Regions from separate parts of the Halomonas sp. 707D4 genome, predicted to be linked through region 2. Evidence: predicted binding sites of a transcription regulator. Region 2 holds the regulator's gene; each other region holds the start of a gene.
What was found. Region 2 encodes PhoB, which activates phosphate uptake and scavenging genes when phosphate is short. Its sites were predicted from a motif close to TGTCATANNNNTGTCANA; they were not measured.

Region 1 (2,199 bases), on a different contig from region 2:
TGTGGATACGGCGTTCGATGCTCATGGGACTCTCCTCACAAGACGGTGACGGCGATCAGAAGCGCCGGCAGCACGATGAACACGCCCAGCACCCAGCCGGCCGCCAGGGCCTTGCGCTGCGCCCCTACCCGGCCAAGCCACTGGGCGCCCTTGACCGGCAGCAGGCGCAGAAACGGCACGCCCCCGATGATCACGACGGCGAACAGGTTGAACAGCAGATGCACCACGGCGATCTCGAGCGCCAGCATCGCCGTCGGGCCGGAGATGGCCGTGGCGGCGAGCAGCGCGGTCATGGTAGTGCCGAGGTTGCTGCCGATGGTGAACGGGTAGATCTGGCGCAGCGTGAAGGCGCCGGAGCCCGCCATGGGCACCATCAGGCTGGTGGTGGTCGAGGAGGATTGCACCAGAAGCGTCACCAGCGCCCCGGAGGCCACCCCGGTGAGCGGGCCACGGCCGATGGCGCTGAGCATGATCTGGCGGGCGCGCCCGACCATCAGCGCCTTCAAGAGCTTGCCGATATAGCGAATGCATAGAAAGATCAGCGCCACGCCGAGCAAAATCATCGCGATGCCGGGCATCATGCCGGGCAGCATCGAGGCGAGCCGCTCGATCAGTCCGGTCACCGGCTCCGTCGCCCGCCCTACCACGTTGACGCTTTCCATGGAGAGATCCGCATCGCTGTAGAAGAGCCCGGCGATCACCGAGGCCATTCGCTCGAGCGGGCCGAACAGGATCTCGATGGGCAGCAGGATCACCACCGCCAGCAGGTTGAAGAAGTCGTGCACCGTGGCGGCGGCGAAGGCGCGTCGAAACTCGTCCTTGTTCCTGACGTGACCGAGGCTCACCAGGGTATTGGTGACCGTGGTGCCGACATTGGCGCCCATCACCATGGGTATTGCCACCGCGACCGGCAGGCCCCCGGCCACCAGGGCGACGATCACAGAGGTGACAGTGGAGGAGGACTGGATCAGGGCGGTGGCGACGATGCCCACCATCAGCGCGACGAAGGGGTTGGTGGCGAACTCGAACAGCCGCTCGGCGTGATCGCCGGTGGCGAGCTTGAAGCCGTCGCCGACGATGGATACCGCGCAGATCAGAAAGTAGACTAGCAGCAGAAGTGTCAGCCACTGGCGCAGCCGGCCCTGCCTGGCCTGCTGACCCTGGTCGAGGTAGCTCTCTTGCGTGGCGCGGCTGGTCGTGTCGATCATGGCGATACCCTCCCGTGGTGTGCAACGCCCAAGGTGCCTACCACCTCAGGGTGGACGCGGGAGGTGACACCCAAGTGACACTTCGACGACACCCGCGAATCGCGCGGCTTTCCCCTCACCACGCTGCCGGAAACCACCATGACCGATGCCCTGAGCAAGACCCGTTCGAGCTTTTACCGCCGCCTCTACGTCGCCTACCTCATCGACCATGGCATCCACAGCGTGCCCGACTTGATGACGGCGACCGGCATGCCCCGGCGCACTGCCCAGGACACCATCGCCTCCCTGGGCGAACTCGATATCGACTGCGTCTTCGAACCCACCCAGGGCGAGCGCCACAACAGCGGCCGCTACGTGATCAAGGCGTGGGGCGCGATCGACCCCGCCTGGGTGGCGGCCAACGCCGAGCGCCTGGGCACGGCCCTGGGCTATCGCTAGCGCCTGACCAGCAGGCGCGCCGCCAAGGGCGAGGTGATCATCTGGATCACCGCGAAGAACGCCGCGGGAATGGCGACCTCCGCCGGAAGGCCTGACGCGGCCACGAACGCCGCGGCGATGCTGAACTCCTTCTTGCTGGTGGTGAACAGGAAAGCGATCACCTCCTGGCGGTCGCGGGTGACGAGTCGCGATGCCAGGCCGACGGCGTAGCCGGCCAGGTTCAGGCACAGGGCCGCGGCGGCGATCACCAGCGCGTAGGCGCCGTACCCCAGAATGGTCGCCGCGTTCGGCCCCACCACGGCCAGCAGGATCAAGAGGTACACCAAGGAGCCCAGGCCCGCGTAGAGGTCGTCGAAGCGAGCGAAGAAGCCGCCGAACCCGGTGCGCAGCGCCACGCCCAGAAGCGTTGGCAGCAGCACGATCATCACCAGTTGCCCCACGATCGCCCCCAGCGGGCTCGCAAGCTCGATCCCGGTCAGCCAGACGAACAGAAACGGCACGATGAGCGGTGAAAGCGCCGTGTTGAACGCGTTGAACACCGCCGCCATGGCTA
Region 2 (2,199 bases):
ACCCCGACAGCACCGTCAGGGGCGTGCGCAGCTCGTGAGAGACGTTGGCGACGAAGTCCTGGCGCATTTGTTCGAGGCGGTGCAGGCGGGTGATGTCCCGCGCCATCAGCAGGCGTTCGTCGTCGCCGTAGAGCGTGATCTGGTACTGGAGAATGCGCCGCTCGTCGATGGGCGAGGTCAACGTCAAGGGCTCGCCGTACTCCCGTGAGGCGAAGTAGCGCACGAACCCCGGGTCGCGCAGCAGGTTGGTGATGTGCTGGCCCCGGTCATGAGCGGTCTGCAGTCCGAGCATCTCGGTGGCGGCGCTGTTCCACCACTCGAGATCACCGTGGCGGTCGAGCATCACCACGCTGTCGCGCATCGCCTCGGAAGACTCCTGAATGCGTGCAAGCATGGCCCGCAGGCGCCCCTGGGTGATGCGCTGGCTTTTCTGGTAGCGGTACAGGCGATCGAGCAGGTCGCCCCATAGCCCCTTGGCGGCGGGCGGCTCTTCGCTGGGCTCGAGAGTGAGCCACTGGTAGAGCGCGCGCAGCTGACGCAAGTGGTGGAAAAGGCACGCCGCCAAACCGAGGGCGAGTCCGAAGCCCGGGGCGCCGAAGAGCCAGCCCAGCACGACGCCGAGCGTGCCCAGCCACGCGATGCGCCAAAGCTCCCGGCTCCACAGGTGCATGCGTTACACCCGGGCGGAGAAGCGATACCCCGTGCCGCGTACCGTCTGGATCAGGTTCTGGTGCGCCTCGCCCAGCGCCTTGCGCAGCCGGCGGATATGCACGTCGACGGTGCGCTCCTCCACGTAGACGTTGCCGCCCCATACCTGATCGAGCAGCTGGCTGCGCGTGTAGGCGCGCTCCTGGTGGGTCATGAAGAACTGCAGAAGACGATACTCGGTCGGCCCCATCTCGAGCGCCTTGCCATGAGCACTCACCCGGTGACTCACCGGGTCGAGCAAGAGGCCGTTGATCTCGACCGGATCTTCCATGCCGCGCGGCGTGGTACGGCGCAGCACGGCCTTCAGCCGTGCCACCAGCTCGCGCGGCGAGAAGGGCTTGGTGATGTAGTCGTCGGCACCGGCTTCCAGGCCCTGGATCTTGTTGTCCTCCTCGCCCTTGGCGGTGAGCATGATGATGGGCAGCTCTGCGGTCGCCTCTTCACGCTTGAGACGACGGGCAAGCTCGATGCCGCTGGTGCCGGGCATCATCCAGTCGAGCAGCAGAAGATCCGGCTGGTGATCGACCACCAGGGCGTGGGCATCCTGGGCGTTGTCCGCTTCCAGCACGCGGTAGTCCGCCATTTCCAGCGCCACGGCGATCATCTCGCGAATCGGCGCCTCATCGTCGACGATCAAAACGGTCTTGGCGGTCATGGGCGGGCCTCGGGGTTCCGGCGAAGGGGGTCGATGACATAGCGATGACAATCACACCATGGCCAGGTGACATTTTTATGACAAGCGTTACATTAGCCCGCCACCGGCCAATAGCTCAAGGCGAGCCCGGCAAAGAGCACAAGCCCCGACCAATGGTTGTTCAGAAACGCCTGGAAACAGGCGTCACGCTCGCGGTGGACGATCAAGCGCTGCTGATGCACGAAGGTAGCGGCCATCGCCGCGAGCCCCAGCCAGAAGAAGCCGCCCAGTCCCACGCGAACGCCGACCCAGGCCAGGAGCGCGAGCGTGGCCAGCTGCAACAGCCCGATGATGAGCCGGTCGGCATCGCCGAACAATACGGCGGTGGACTTGATGCCGATCTTAAGGTCATCGTCGCGGTCGACCATGGCGTACTGGGTGTCGTAGGCGACGGTCCACAACACGTTGGCCAGAAACAGCACCCACGCCTCCAGCGGTACATGGCCGAGCGTGGCGCCGAAGGCCATGGGAATCGCCCAGGAGAACGCCGCCCCCAGCACCACCTGGGGGAAGTGGGTGTAGCGCTTCATGAACGGGTAGGCGGCGGCAAGCAAAAGCCCGCCCACCGAAAGCATCACGGTGAAGGCGTTGGTCAACAGCACCAGGATGAACGACACCGCCACCAGCACGATGAACAGCCCCTTGGCTTCGGTTTCGCTGATTCGCCCGGTCGCCAGCGGCCGGTGCCTGGTGCGCTTGACGTGGCCATCGAAATGGCGGTCGGCGTAGTCGTTGACCACGCAGCCCGCCGCACGCATGGCATAGACCCCGGCGACGAAGATCAAGAGCAGCCCGCG
Region 3 (2,199 bases), on a different contig from region 2:
CCGGGTTCTCGTCGTAGTAGCCCTGCTCCTGGCTCAGCTCATAGGCGGCGGTGGTGATCGGCAGATACCCGGTCTCCTGGTGCCACTCGGCCTGCACCTCCGGCAGCGACAGGAACTCGAGGAATTCCGCCACGCCGGCGTACTCGTCTTCCTCGTGGCCGGCGAGCACCCACAGGGTCGCGCCGCCGATGATCGAGTTCTGCGGGGCGCCGTCGACGTCGTCATAATAAGGCAGCATGCCGAAACCGACCTCGAAGTCGGCATTGGCCAGCACGTCCGCGCGCGACGCCGAGGAGTTCATGTACATCGCGCAGTCGCCGGCGTAGAACGAGGGCGCCGCGTCCGGACCGCTGGCCGGGCCGCCGTAGCTGTAGACGCCGCTGTCGCTCCACTCCTTCAACTGATCCCAGAAGCGCGCCTGCATCTCGCCGTTGAAGTCGAACTCGGTGTCGAGCCCGCCGAAGCCGTTCTCCTGGGTGCCGATCGGCAGGTTATGCAGTGCCGAGAAGTTCTCGAGGCCGATCCAGTTCGCCGCGTAGGCCATGGTGAAGCCGCACTGCGCCGCGCCTTCATCGACGATCTGTTGGCCCATCTCGCCCATCTGTGCCCAGGTGGTCGGCGGCGTTTGTGGGTCGAGGCCGGCGGCCTCGAAGGCGTCCTTGTTGTAGTAGAGGATCGGCGTCGAGGAGTTGAACGGCATCGACAGCATGTTGCCGTCGGTGTCGGTGTAGTAGCCGGTCACCACGGGCAGGTAGTCATTGGGGTCGAAGGTGTTGCCGTGCTCTTCCATCAGCTCGAACACCGGGTAGATCGCGCCGCGGGCGGCCATCATGGTGCCGGTGCCCACTTCGTAGATCTGCACGATGTGCGGCTGCTCGCCGGCGCGGAAGGCGGCGATGGTGTTGACCATGGTCTGCTCGTACTCGCCCCGGTAGGAGGGAACGACCCGGTACTCGTCCTGGGTGGCGTTGAACTCCTCGGCCAGGCCGACCAGGCGCTCGCCGAGCTCGCCGCCCATGGAGTGCCACCAAGTGATGTCGGTCGCCGCCTGGGCGGAAACGCTCAGGGTGGCGGCCGCGATACCGACCGACAGCGCGCGTAACGTGAAACGAGACATAGTAGTCTCCTTAGACATAGTAGGCTCCTTGTCGCCCTGGCATCGCCAGGTGGCACAGTGCGTTTGTTGAGGTTTTGGGTGCACCGAACAGTAGTGAGTTTAGATGACAGATTGATGAACGATAACCGGCGGCGGGCGCAAGATTCATGCAACTTTGGCAGTAGGCGATAACAGTGGCCGGTGATAGGGTGAACGCCATTGCACAACCAACGAGAGCTCTGTGAGAGAGCTCTGTGAAAGAGCTCCGTGAGAGAGCCCATGAGAGAGCCCCATGACTGACGCCATTTCGCTTCTGACCCGCCTGGTCGCCTTCGATACCACCTCCAAAGGCTCCAATCTCGCGCTGATCGCGTTCGTGGAGGAGTACCTCGCCGGCTACGGCGTCGTTTCGGAGCGGGTGACGAGCCCGTGCGGCACCAAGGCGAACTTGATCGCCCGCATCGGCCCGGACACGCCGGGCGGGGTGATGCTCTCCGGCCACACCGACGTGGTACCGGTCGAGGGCCAGCCCTGGTCGACGGACCCGTTCACGCTCCACGATGGCGGCGATGGCCGGCTCTATGGCCGCGGCAGCTGCGACATGAAGGGCTTCATCGCCTGCGCGCTCTCCAAGGTTCCCGAGTGGGTCGAGGCGCCGCTCGCCCAGCCGATCTACTTCGGCTTCTCCTATGACGAGGAGGTCGGCTGCGTCGGGGCGCCTGCGCTGATCGAGCGCTTTTTCGAGCGCTACTCCACCACCGCTCACGTGATCGTCGGTGAGCCGACCCTGATGCAGCCGGTGGTGGCCCAGAAGGGCGCGACCAACCTGCGCACCACGGTCACCGGGGTCGAGGCGCACAGCAGCCAGGTCAACCAGGGCACCTCGGCGATCCACGTCGCCGCGCGGCTGGTCACCTTCATCGAGGACACCATGGCCACGCTGGTGGAAGAGGGCCGGGTGGACGAGGCGTTCAACGTGCCCCACACGAGCCTGCACGTGGGCAGGATCAAGGGTGGCACGGCGATCAACATCATGGCCCGCGAATGTACCTTCGAGTGGGAGATCCGCCACCTGCCCACGGACACCTTCGAGGAGGTCTTCG
Region 4 (2,199 bases), on a different contig from region 2:
GCCCGGACTACGTGTTCGAGCTGGACGAAGCGGGCAACGTGCTGGCGATCAATACCGAAGAGCGGCGCATCGCCAACCGCATGATCGAGGAATCGATGATCGCCGCCAACGCCTGCTGCGCGGACTTCCTCGCTTCTCACATCGGCCACGGCATCTTCAACGTGCACCGCGCCTTCGAGCCGGAAAAGGCCGAAGCCGCCCAAGAGTTCCTCGCCGGCCAGGAGATCACCGTGGGCCTCGAGGCGCTCACCGAGCTCGAGCACTACAAGGAACTCAAGCGCGCCCTCGAAACCCGTGACGACGCCTGGCTCGACGCGCGCCTGCGCCGCTTCCAGGGCTTCACCACGATGTCCGCCCAGCCGGGCCCGCACTTCGGCCTCGGGCTTGCCGCCTACGCCACCTGGACCTCGCCGATCAGGAAATACGGCGACATGGTCAACCATCGCCTGATCAAGCGCGTGCTGAAAAGCGAGCAGGCCCCGGCGGAAGCGAGCCAGGCGCTCACCGAGCAGCTCACCGAGCGTCGCCGCCTCAACCGTATGGCCGAGCGCGACGTGAAGGACTGGCTCTACGTGCGCTACCTGACCCCGGCGGCTCAGAATCAGGAGGTGTTCGAGGCCGAGATCATGGCGATCAACCGCGGCGGCATGCGCGTGCGCCTGCTCGCCAACGGCGCCACCGCCTTCGTGCCCGCTCCCTTGATGCACGCCGATCGCGACAAGGTGGTGATCGACGACAAGGAGGGCCGCATCCAGATCGAGGGCGAGGAGCGCTACAAGCTCGGCGACGCGCTGCGCGTGGCCCTCACCGAGGCGCGCGAGGAGACCCGCTCGCTGGTCGCACGACCGGCCTGACCTCTCCTTCGCCCGCACCTTACGCCACGGCCCTTGCCGTGGCGTTTTCGTTCTGGTCGCGCTGTCGTCGAACTGTCTTATTTCTGCTCTATGGTGATCCGATGACACTTGCGTGGCGCGGAGATGACCTTGCATACGGCCGATATCACCATGTTCCATGCGCCGTCCAGCGGCGGCGTACGTACCTACCTGCAGGCCAAGCACCGCGTCTTGAACGCCGCCGGCGTGCGTACCAGCCTGCTGGTGCCCGGCGCCGAGCGCGATAGCCTGGGCGACCTGCATACCCTGGCCGCCCCGCACCTGCCGCTGGGCCAGGGCTACCGTTTTCCGCTGCGCCGCAGGGCCTGGCGCGAGGCGTTGATCGAACTCTCCCCGGATCTCATCGAGGCCGGCGACCCCTACGTCACCGCCTGGGCAGCCCTCGAGGCGGGCCAGCGCCTGGGGGTGCCGGTGGTGGGCTTCTACCACTCCGACCTTCCGCACCTGATGGGCGATCGTTTCGGCGAGCGCGTGCGCGACCGGCTGATTCGCTACGTGGTCGACCTGTACCGGCGCTTCGACAGCGTGCTCGCTCCCTGCCAGGCCATGGCCGAGCGCCTGGTGGAGTGGGGCGTGGCCAACGTGCGGGTGCAGCCGCTGGGCGTGGATCTCGAACGCTTTCATCCTCGCCACCGGGATGCCTCGCTTCGCGCGCGGATGGGGATCGGCGAGGAGAAGCGCCTGCTGATCTTCGTCGGGCGCTTCTCGCGGGAGAAGAACATCGATGTGCTGCTTGCCACCCTGCAGCGGCTGGGCAGCGACTACCACCTCTTGTTGATGGGTCCGGGCATGCCGACACGGGTGCCGGCCAACGTGACCGCGGTGAGCCGCTGCTGCGGCGTGCACGAAGTGGCCACGGCGCTGGCCAGCAGCGACGCCCTGCTTCACGCCGGCACCCGCGAGACCTTCGGGCTGATCGCCCAGGAGGCGATGGCCAGCGGTCTGCCGGTGATCGGCGCCCGCGCCGGCGCGCTGATCGAGAACGTGCCGCTGGGCGGCGGCATCCTCTGCCCGCCCCTGGACCCGGAGGCGATGAGCGAGGCCTGCCGGGCGCTGTTCGCCAACGACATCGCCGCCAGCGGCCGCTTCGCCCGCCACTTCGTCGAGCGTCGCTTCGGCTGGCCCACGGTGATCGGCGAGCTGCTCGATCACTACCGCACCCTGACCGCCGCCGAGTGCCACGATGCCCTCTCCCGAACCCGTTCGCGCTAGGTTTCGCCTTCGCCGTTACCAGCTCGTGCTGCTGCTCGCGGCGCTGGCGCTGCCGTTGGCGCTGACCTCGATGGCCGGCGGAGAGCAGGCGCTC

Region 1: a site for PhoB is predicted at 1,271-1,288, ahead of BIS11_RS03110 (Na/Pi symporter). Genes of this name have one in related genera too.
Region 3: a site for PhoB is predicted at 1,220-1,237, ahead of ugpB (sn-glycerol-3-phosphate ABC transporter substrate-binding protein UgpB). Genes of this name have one in related genera too.
Region 4: a site for PhoB is predicted at 917-934, ahead of BIS11_RS13835 (glycosyltransferase family 1 protein). Genes of this name have one in related genera too.

What each region holds. Positions count from the first base shown of each region.
Region 1 is NZ_JAMZBD010000039.1:1,404-3,602, reverse strand. It holds gene BIS11_RS03115 (hypothetical protein) at 1-25, opposite strand, end outside; gene BIS11_RS03110 (Na/Pi symporter) at 36-1,208, opposite strand; gene BIS11_RS03105 (helix-turn-helix domain-containing protein) at 1,347-1,646, shown strand; gene BIS11_RS03100 (bile acid:sodium symporter family protein) at 1,643-2,199, opposite strand, start outside.
Region 2 is NZ_JAMZBD010000049.1:6,306-8,504, reverse strand. It holds gene phoR (phosphate regulon sensor histidine kinase PhoR) at 1-670, opposite strand, end outside; gene phoB (phosphate regulon transcriptional regulator PhoB) at 674-1,363, opposite strand; gene ubiA (4-hydroxybenzoate octaprenyltransferase) at 1,456-2,199, opposite strand, start outside.
Region 3 is NZ_JAMZBD010000149.1:2,869-5,067, forward strand. It holds gene ugpB (sn-glycerol-3-phosphate ABC transporter substrate-binding protein UgpB) at 1-1,117, opposite strand, end outside; gene argE (acetylornithine deacetylase) at 1,389-2,199, shown strand, end outside.
Region 4 is NZ_JAMZBD010000374.1:400-2,598, reverse strand. It holds partial or broken gene BIS11_RS13840 (exoribonuclease II) at 1-854, shown strand, start outside; gene BIS11_RS13835 (glycosyltransferase family 1 protein) at 984-2,105, shown strand; partial or broken gene BIS11_RS13830 (lysylphosphatidylglycerol synthase domain-containing protein) at 2,077-2,199, shown strand, end outside.